Regions from separate parts of the Halobacillus sp. B23F22_5 genome, predicted to be linked through region 1. Evidence: riboswitches for the same ligand, from Rfam matches in the RefSeq annotation. Region 1 holds a riboswitch; the other holds the start of a gene.
The links. Region 1 has a riboswitch for S-adenosylmethionine ahead of metC (cystathionine beta-lyase). Riboswitches for the same ligand answer to the same signal wherever they lie in the genome.

Region 1 (5,255 bases):
CGCACCAGCTACAAAGCGTGGTTTCTCTGCCGTTGTAAAAGAATCAGCTGCGTCTTTGGCTAGCTGTGCTGCTTTGATGTTGATCTCCTCGGCAAAGTGGCCAAGGTCATATTCGTCCAAAACAAGACTGGTCGCCCCGAAAGTATTGGTTTCGATAATATCTGCACCAGCTTCCAGGTATTCAGTGTGAATCCTCTCCAGCACATGGGGGGCGGTGATATTCAGGTATTCGTTGCACCCGTCATAGGCTTCCCCGCCGAAATCTTCCGGTGTCAGATCAGCCTGTTGAAGCATCGTTCCCATCGCACCATCCAATACTAAAATTCTTCTGGCCAGATGTTCCTTAAATGATGTGGATGCCATTGGAAATCTTCCTTTCCTGCTTTTCAGTTTGTTGTTTGATGTATTCCGTCAATTCTACAGTCATTTCATAACGTAGAAAAGGAGTGATCAGATAGATGCCATTAAACAAATCAAGCGCAGCGTCAATCAACGATTTGGCAATCGCAATCCCTTCTGCCTGGGCACGTTCCTTATCGTGGCTGTACTTTTCCATGCTTTCCCGGATTTCTGGTGAAAGCTTGATACCTGGAACTTCATGATGTAAAAATTCCGCGTTCCGTGAACTAGTCAGCGGCATAATGCCAATATAGACCGGTGTTTTGAGGTGTTTCGTAGCTTCATAGACTTCCACCATCTGTTTTTCACAGTACACCGGCTGGCTGATGAAATAGTCGGCACCGTAAGAACTCTTTTTCTCTAACCGGCCGACAGCCCGGTTTAGATTACGCACATTCGGGTTGAACGCAGCAGCAACAGAAAAATCAGTTTTTTCCCCTAGAGATTTACCAGAAAAAGAGATGCCTTCGTTGAGCTGCTTGATGTAGTGAATCAAATCGAATGACGATAAGTCATACACCGAGGTAGCCCCGGGAAAGTCCCCGATTTTCGTAGGGTCCCCAGTCACAGCAAGCACCTCTCTGATGCCAAGCGTGTGCAGTCCCATCAGGTGTGATTGCAGGCCGATCAAGTTCCGATCACGACAGGCGATATGGACCAGCGGGTTGATTCCGTACTCCTGCTTGATAATCGTCGCCATTGCCGTATTGCTGATACGGGGAGAGGCAAGGGAGTTGTCCGCCAGCGTGACCGAATCGACACCGGCATCTTTCAATGCCTTTGCTCCGCTCAGATATTTTTCAGTGTTCAATTTTTTCGGCGGATCGAGCTCGACAATAATAGAACGTCTTTCCTTTGCTATCTCATGGAGGTGTTCCTCTCGATTGCTGTCGTCCGCCTGTTTCGGGACAGAAGGCTGTTTAATAGGGACTACTTTTTCAGTAATCGGCTTTCTGCCTTTCACTTCTTTTGCGACCGCAGCAATGTGTTCCGGGGTAGTCCCGCAGCAACCGCCGATCAGACGTGCACCCTGGCGGTATAAATCCAGCGCGCTCTTTCGGAAGTAAGTTGGATCAGTGGGATAAATCAATCTTCCATCCTCGTAATCTGGCAGACTGGCATTCGGATATGCGGAAAGCACTGCTTTTTCAGGTAATGGAACGTCTTCCAATGATTGAATCATATGATAAGGGCCAAGCCGGCAGTTGACACCGACAACGTCAGCACCTTTTTGTTCCAACAGTTGAAGCGCATCCGCAAGCGGCATGCCATTCTGCATGACGCCGGGCTCATGCATCGATACTTGCGTAATCAATGGAAGATCGGTTTCCTGCCTAGCAATTTCTAAAACCGTCGTCAGCTCTTCCAGGTCATAGAAGGTTTCGAAAATAAGTCCGTCTATATCCTTCATCAACAGGCAATAGAGCTGCTCACGGAAACTGCGTTTCAATTCTTCCATTGTTGGGATTTCTTTTTGAATATCCCGGATACCGCCGATGGTGCCTACCACATAAGTGTCTTCACCGGCAGCCTCTTTTGCCAGCTGAACGGCAGCAGTATTGATGGCTTTGACGTGATCTTCCAGCCCATAGCGGGATAGTTTAATATAATTAGCCCCATATGTGTTTGTCTGAATGACATCTGCGCCGGCACGGACATAAGCTTTGTGCACATTCCGTACTTCTTTGGCATGGGATAAGTTCATTTCTTCGAAACAGCGGTCGACCCCGTAAGAATAGAGCAGGGTCCCCATTGCGCCGTCTCCAATTAATGTTTTTTCCTGAAGTGCTTGATCTAATCTCATTCGTTATCCTCCTAGTTCGACTTCCAGCTTGGTGGTTTGTTGCAATGCCTGGTCAAAATCTTTGATGATATCTTCGGCTTTTTCGAGACCGACGGATAGACGCAGCAGTCCGTCGGTGATGCCGCGTTTCAGCCTTTCCTGTTCAGGCATGGAGGCATGGGACATTTTCGCCGGGTAAGAAAGTATGGATTCTACAGCACCTAGACTTACGGCAAATACCGGAATTTCTACGTGTTTAGAAAATTGTCTAACGGCCGCTTCATCTTTCAGTCGGAACGAAAGGACAGCACCAGGACCGTCTGCTTGATAGTTATGGGTCGAATAGCCGGGATGAGTACTAAGGCTTGGGTGATACACTTCCTCGATCAGCGGATGGTCGGCCAGGTACTGTGTAATTTTTATTGCTGATTCGGTGGACTGTTTCAAACGGCAGTCGAGTGTCTTCAATCCGCGTAAAACGAGCCAGGAGTCATGCGGGCCAAGAATCGATCCGAACGCATTCTGCAAATACGGGAGCTGTTCGGCTATCTCCGGGTGGTTCGTAACTGCAAGACCGGCCACGACATCACTATGCCCAGCAATGAATTTAGTGGCACTGTGCAGCACCAGGTCGGCACCAAGTTCTAGCGGCCGCTGCAAGGCTGGGGTCATAAATGTATTATCTACAAACGTGTAGCAGCGGTGCGCTTTTGCGAGCTTAGCGACAGCGCTGATATCAGTTATGTTTAAGAGAGGGTTAGCAGGTGTTTCGATGTACACTACTTTAGTATTCGGCTGAATGGCTGTAGCTACCGCATGCAGATCCGTCATATCGACGAAAGTATGCTCGATTCCGAAGCGGTGCAGGACATCGTGGACCAGCCGGAATGTGCCCCCGTAGACGTCTTCTGTAATGACCACATGGTCGTTTTTGGACAACATCATGAACGAGGTGGAAATGGCAGCCATGCCGGAGGCGAACGCAAGCCCTTGATTGCCGCCTTCGAGTCTGGCAATCTCTTCTTCCAATGCTTCTCTTGTTGGATTTCCGGAGCGGCTATAATCATATTTTCCCGGATTGTCAAAGTCTGCTTGATGAAAAGTGGACGCCTGCTGGATTGGCACGCTTACTCCGCCCGTAGTCGGGTCAAACTTATGATTTCCATGAAGCACGCGTGTCTGAAAAGAATACGAATGATCGGTCATTTATAATTCCTCCTCGTTGAAAAATCATGGGTAAATATAAAAAAAGCCTTCCCATAAGAAGAAGACTTTGTAATGATAAGTTCCTCTTCTTATCTTCCAAGTTGTTGGCACAACTTGCTGGAATTAGCACCTTTCTGGTATCACCAGTGGTTGCTGAGGCTTCAACGGGCCAGTCCCTCTGCCTCTCTAGATAAGAAATAATCGAGTTAGTATTTAATTGGTTCTCACTAACTTACACTAAAGCGATAAATTTTACAAGGGGGGAGAAGAGAATTTTTCGAATTTTCTAGTAGAAGAGAATGATTGACAACGATGTAATCGGGGAAGGTAAAATAAATGAAGCACTTTTATTGAAAAGGAGAATCAAATGATGAGTGAAGAAAAAAATTATAATAAAAAACTGAAGAATTTCAATCCCGCCAAAGCAGTAGAAACCGGGCGTAAATATTTTTCCGAAAACAAATTTTTTGCCAAAATGGGTCGCTATGCATTATTGCTGGGCTCCAAGATCGCTTACTATAGTTTTCTCTTGTATTACACATTCAAGAGCCCGAATACACCAAAGAAAGACAAGCTTACGATAGCAGGAGCACTTGGTTATTTAATTTTTCCTGCTGATGTTATTCCTGACTTCATTCCGGTCGTCGGTTTTGCGGATGATAGCCTTGCTATCATTTATGCTATTTACAGTGTCGTTTCCCATATCGATGAGCCGATCAAGGCGCAGGCACATGCCAGTATGGTGAAGTATTTCGGCAAAAACTTCAGTAAAGCGAATATTGATGAAAGGTTTATGATGGATGAGTCCAATGATGAAGAAGGAGAAGATCATTCGCAGGCTCAATAAGTTCTTAGGGGCAGTCTCAAATAAAATGCTGGAAGTCGCAAATATATCCAGAAAGCCGCTAATATAAGTGAAATGCAGCATTAAAAATCACTCCTGTCCTCTATTAAACAGGGGTAGGATCGGCCAAATCAAAATCCCCTCCAAAGCGAGGGGATTTTGATTTGCTGTCAGCAAATATTTTGTTATAGGATAGAGCGATAAGATAAAGACTAAACTAACAGTAATACATGTAAAGGGGATTATTATGGCTGAAACAACACACCAACACTTACGAAAATTTCAAGAAGCAAATAAAGATAAAGGACGACTTCTGATCTGCTGTCCGGACCAGCCTGGGATCGTAGCGGCTGTTTCTAATTTCCTTTTTCAAAATGGAGCCAATATTATGGAGTCCAGCCAGTATACGACAGATGCTTATGAGGGTACATTCTTCTTGCGGATCGAATTCGATTCTCCTGGCTTGCAGGGGAAAGAAGAAGAATTGAAGAGCAAATTTCAGGCGGTTGCTGAAAACTTTAACATGAAGTGGGACATAAAATTTGTCTATGAACTGAGGAGAACGGCAATTTTTGTTTCCAAACAACTGCATTGCCTGCGTGAGCTGTTATGGGAATGGCATAGCGGCGAGTTAGTAACTGATATTGCACTTGTTGTCAGCAATCATGATGATGCAAGGGAATTAGTAGAATCGTTCGGTATCCCGTTTCATCATATACCAGCCAATAAAGATATTCGCAAGGAAGCAGAGGCAAAACAGTTGGAGCTGTTGGAAGAATATAACGTCGACCAAATTGTTTTGGCCCGTTATATGCAAATCCTGACACCTGATTTTGTAGCCGCTTATCCATCACGAATCATCAATATCCACCACTCGTTCCTGCCGGCATTCGTCGGAGCGAATCCATACGGGAGAGCTTATGAGAGAGGAGTAAAACTGATTGGTGCGACATCCCACTATGTTACCAATGATCTGGATGAAGGACCGATCATAGAGCAGGATATCATGCGAGTCGACCATCG
Region 2 (5,255 bases), on a different contig from region 1:
TAATAGAATCGTCAACAACGGCCCCTTGAAATTGCAATATAACTCTGAAAACACTACCTATTTACTAGAAAGCCAGCTATTCCAATCTATGAAAAACATAAAAAAGTCCCTTCCACCGAAAGGGCCTTTTAGTATAAATTATTCATCAGTCATCATGCTTTCCGCTTCCTGCTTAATCGCTTGCCATAAAATCGGCGTATCTTTAGAGTGATGTTCCAGTAATTCAGGAAGATGCGGGGTGATTTTGTTCCAGACAATCGGGTTTGCAGCCATAGTATCCATAAAAGCTGTTTCCTTCGGTGACCAGGACCGGAGCGATTGTATGTAGTCCAGGGTCAATTCATAAGATGGCATCAACTGCTGATCCCGCTTTTTGTGGTACTCCTTCATCACTTCATCCCACTCAGCTCCGCCACTATATTGTTCAATAGCATCCGCTAACAAGAATGACTGCAGGAAGGCGTCGTTGATGCCCAGACCTGTGCTCGGATCCTTACTATGACCTGCATCTCCTATTAGTGCCCATCCCTTTCCGTAAGGCGTCCGGAAAAAGTTTTCGACCCCGGCACTTCCAGTTATGCGTCCCTGCAGTGCAGCTTGCTTCATTCTTTTATCCATTCGATAAAATTGCTTATAGTGATGTTCAAACATTTTCTGAGGCTGACTGGCAAACTCTTTGAATTCATCCGGGTGTATTTCCAAACCAAGACAATCTCTCCCATGCTCCATCGGAAACAAAAACCCGATTCTACCGTCCTGAAGAAAGATTTCTGTGGCGGGCTCCTCCAGCGGTTCTAACCCTTGATAATATCCGTAAAATACCGGTCTGAGGGCTGGAAGTTCGTTATACTTTTCAGCGCCTACCCATTCAGCTATTTTTGACCGCATCCCATCTGCCCCTACAACAATAGGGGCATGAATATTTTCTTTGCTCCCACTTTCATTGATAACTTCCACTCCAAAAACACGGTCTGAGTTCCAAATAAGCCCGGCAGCCCGAGTCTGTTCCCTCAACTCTACTGTCGAATTATCCAACGCATGTCTGGTCAGGATATAATCGAGAAAATCCCGTTTGGGAACCAGCGTATATGATGTCCGCGGTCCTTCAACCAAACTGTCCTTTATGTAGGTCCGCATCCTTGTTATTTTTCTCAGTCCACCCTTTTCCACGTCTTCCAATACACCTAATTGTCTTAAATAGTCAAGATGTGACAGGTGGTGAGTAGAAAGTGTATCGCTAGGGAATGATGCTTTATCGATCAATAACACCTTTTTTCCCTGTCTGCCTAATAATATCGCAAGGCTCGCTCCCGCTGCTCTTGCTCCTACAATGATGACATCATAGTCAGCTTCGTTCATCCTATCCCGCCTTTTCACCATTCATCTTATTTAAGGATAGGTGAATTTGAGGACTTTTGCCATTAGAAAAACTTGGCTTGTCGCCAGGTACTTATGTGGAAACCCTTAGTTTTTTCTTATACGTTAATTCCTTAATAAAGTTATACTTTCTTAAAGCACTAAAAACCCCCGCACATTTAAATGCGGGGGCTTGTCGTATTAATACGTTCTCTCTTCGATTACTTCCTTATTTTCATCCTGGATGGATAATTTACTTGGCTTATTTTCTTGTGCCATCTGTTCTGCTTTTTCAATGGCTACCGATTTTTCATCGTATAAATCTGTCGGAGCTGTATCCTCAATTTTTACAAACCAGCCTGTTACGTCTTTGTTAGGTTCTACACTATATTGTTTCATGTTATACACTCCTCTTCCTTCGTTCTTGCTACCTATGTTCCCATTTTGCTCTTCTATAAAACATCACCAGCTTTATCTGATAATATAGGCTCTTTAAACGTTGTGGTTGATTTTTAACAGTCTTAATTCAATTATACGGCCGAAAAGTCGAAGACTTGATTTCGAGATATTGTTTGAGAGAAAGGTGTGTGTGGGAACGACTCGCTTTCCACGGGAGTCCGTTGAGCCTCCTCGAGCTAACGCTCTGTGGGGTCTCACCTGGAACTCTTTTCCCGTAGGAGTCTCCCCGTTCCCCCACGCCCCTTGCCACATAAGATTATCGAAATCACCTTTGAATATCCTTACCTAATTTAAAGAAAAATTCCGTTACATTGCTGTATTGATCGTTCTTTCTGCACCAAAAGTACCTACTCTTGATAGTAGTTTCGAGATTCTTACAATCCTATGGTGTCTGGGAAAACGGTGAGACTCCTCGAAAATGCTACGCATTTCCTTCGTGCGGTGTTTTTTCAAGAAGCTTATTCAAAGTCTTATGGGATCAACATGATCGGTGAGATCCCGGAAGGCGAAGCCTGAGAAAGCTCACTACATGCCCATGTAAAGCGAGTGATTTCCCGGACCTCCAAACGATCACCACCATAACGGAAGCAGTTTCTCCGAAACTGAGTTTTCAACAAAAGAGAGTTTAACTAGAAAATTCACCACTGAGAATAAAAAAGTGTTTGACTTTAAAAAATTTATCATCTAGAATACGTAGCAAGCATAAATATTGGATTAAACAATCGAATCTCTTATCGAGAGCGGCGGAGGGACTAGGCCCGACGATGCCCGGCAACCATCAAGCATTGCTTGAAAAGGTGCTAATTCCTACAGATCTGTGGATCTGAAAGATAAGAGGAGGAAACGTACATACGCCCTCTTCTTAGGAAGAGGGCTTTTCTATTTCCCTCTACCTCCTTTCAACTCCTCCCACTTTTCTGAACGGAATGCTCTCTCTTTCGAAACGATTGCTTATTTCATAATCATTTGAAGGAGGAATTTTCATGAGTTTTTCATCCCATCACTACAATCCTGAGACCCTATTGCTGCACGGAGGACAGGAAGCTGATCCTTCCACTGGATCCCGTGCGGTGCCCATCTATCAAACTACTTCCTATGTTTTCCGTGATACGGAGCACGCCAAAAATTTGTTCGGCTTAGCAGAACCAGGGAATATTTACTCTCGAATCATGAATCCGACAGTTGATGCTTTCGAACAGCGGATCGCGTTGCTTGAGGATGGAGCAGCCGCTGTCGCCACCTCTTCCGGAATGGCTGCAATCACATTGGCGATTCTGAACATCGCTTCTGCAGGTGATGAAATCATCGCCTCCACTAATTTGTATGGCGGTACGTATAACCTATTCACCCATACACTGCCTCGTTATGGCATCACCGTCAATTTTGTAGACAGTACGGATCCAGAAAATTTCAGAGAAGCTATTACGCCTAACACAAAAGCGATTTTCTCTGAAATTATCGGTAACCCGAGCTTGAATGTATTGGACATTGAAGAAGTTGCCGATGTTGCTCATGAAAACGGCATCCCGCTTATCATTGATAACACCTTTGCCACCCCATATATTTGTAAACCATTGACCTGGGGAGCGGACATTGTCGTGCACTCAGCTACCAAATGGATCGGCGGTCATGGAACAACCATCGGTGGCGTAGTCGTCGATAGCGGACGATTCGATTGGACGAATGGCAAGTTTCCTGGATTCACAGAACCCGACGAGAGCTACAACGGGCTTCGCTATGCATACGATGTCGGTCCATTAGCATTCTCTATCAAGCTGCGTGTCCAACTGCTGCGCGATATTGGAGCCTGCCTCAGTCCGCAAAATGCTTTCCTATTGCTTCAAGGGCTGGAGACTCTGCACCTTCGTATCAAACAGCATACGGAAAACGCGCGAGAAGTCGCCCAACACTTAACCGAGCATGATGGAGTGGAATGGGTGAATTATCCTGGCCTTGAAAACCACCCTACCCATCATTTGGCGAAAAAATATTTACATCATGGAGCAGGGTCGATTGTCGTATTTGGAATCAAAGGCGGCAGAGAAGCTGGCCGTAAGATCATTGATAATATTAATCTATGGTCTCACGTAGCAAATGTCGGGGATGCTAAATCATTGATCATCCACCCCGCATCCACTACTCATCAACAGCTGAGCGCCGATGACTTGGAAAAGACAGGAGTTACAGAAGAATTGATCCGGCTTTCGATCGGACTGGAATCCACCGAGGACTTACTTGCTGAGCTGGACCAGGCAATTGCCATCGCTACAGGAGAAGAAAACCCGGCGGGGCCGGCCAAAGGAAAAGACACTGTTCAAACAGTACTTGGATCCTCTCTGGATCGTGAAAATGGCGACCTGAGACGTCGTGTCATCACTACGGCAGGAGAACTCTCTGACAGTGGCAAACAGGAAGTTAAAAAGCTGGAACGTTTAGGTTTTATCATCAAAGATATCTCTGAAAAAGATGAACTGCTAGATACCAAAGTCGATATCGTCTATAGCGAATCTGCAGTTGAAACCAATAACAATAAAAAAGAAATCACTAACCTCTCTCCAACTTTGGTCTGGGTGAAAGAGAATAAAGCTGTCACGTTTGATAAGGATCTTGAAACCGTAGCAGGAGATAACCTTTATGAACGCGCAGTTACTCTTCGACAAGCGACGGATCACTCGGATGCAGCGCTGACTTTATAAGAAACTGAGATATAGAAATAGTCTGTTGGTAGAATACCCGGCAGATGCAAGGGCGAAGGAGGATTACCATGACGAAAATAAAAGCCGCACTGCTTGGTTACGGTACGGTCGGGCAAGGAATTCACGAAGTTCTTCATGAACACCAGGAAAGGTTCCGGACCCTCCTGGGGAAGGAAGTAGAAATTGTTGCTATCCTTGTCCAGAATCCTTCTAAACACAGGGACCTTCCGGAAAATATAGTAGTGACTACAAACTTTGAAGAAATTATTACCCTTCCTGAACTGGATGTTGTATTTGAAGCGATTGTAGGTGAGGAACCGGCACTTTCCTACCTCACACACGCTTTGGATAAAGGTGTCCACGTCATCACAGCAAACAAAATGATGTTCGCCAAGCATGCGAAATTCCTGCTTGAAAAAGCTCGGGAAACCCATGCGAAAGTAGGTTTTGAAGCTACAACAGCTGGTGGAACTCCTGTAATTCGTACGATTGAGCAGCTATTGCAGGTCAACCGGGTAGAAAAAATTGAAGCGATCTTAAATGGTACCAGCAATTATATTTTGACAGCGATGAGCGAGCGTTCCATTGATTTCGAAACTGCCTTATCCGAAGCGAAAGAAAAAGGTTATGCAGAATCAGATCCTACGAATGACATCGATGGGACGGATGCATTCAACAAGCTGATGATTTTAAGCCAGCTGATATTCAATGACCAGCCGGATTGGAATAAGGTAGAAATAACAG

Region 2: it holds a riboswitch for S-adenosylmethionine, as region 1 does, so the genes downstream of both, ACGTN9_RS01930 (O-acetylhomoserine aminocarboxypropyltransferase/cysteine synthase family protein) here and metC (cystathionine beta-lyase) in region 1, are expected to answer to the same signal.

Annotation. Positions count from the first base shown of each region.
Region 1 covers NZ_JBIEKI010000005.1:198,265-203,519, reverse strand. Annotated here, with positions in the region: gene metH (methionine synthase) at 1-363, opposite strand, end outside; gene ACGTN9_RS09725 (bifunctional homocysteine S-methyltransferase/methylenetetrahydrofolate reductase) at 344-2,203, opposite strand; gene metC (cystathionine beta-lyase) at 2,207-3,388, opposite strand; SAM riboswitch class I at 3,475-3,585, opposite strand; gene ACGTN9_RS09715 (YkvA family protein) at 3,759-4,235, shown strand; gene purU (formyltetrahydrofolate deformylase) at 4,480-5,255, shown strand, end outside.
Region 2 covers NZ_JBIEKI010000001.1:400,523-405,777, reverse strand. Annotated here, with positions in the region: gene ACGTN9_RS01940 (NAD(P)/FAD-dependent oxidoreductase) at 139-1,359, opposite strand; gene ACGTN9_RS01935 (DUF2188 domain-containing protein) at 1,558-1,755, opposite strand; SAM riboswitch class I at 2,544-2,652, shown strand; gene ACGTN9_RS01930 (O-acetylhomoserine aminocarboxypropyltransferase/cysteine synthase family protein) at 2,799-4,511, shown strand; gene ACGTN9_RS01925 (homoserine dehydrogenase) at 4,580-5,255, shown strand, end outside.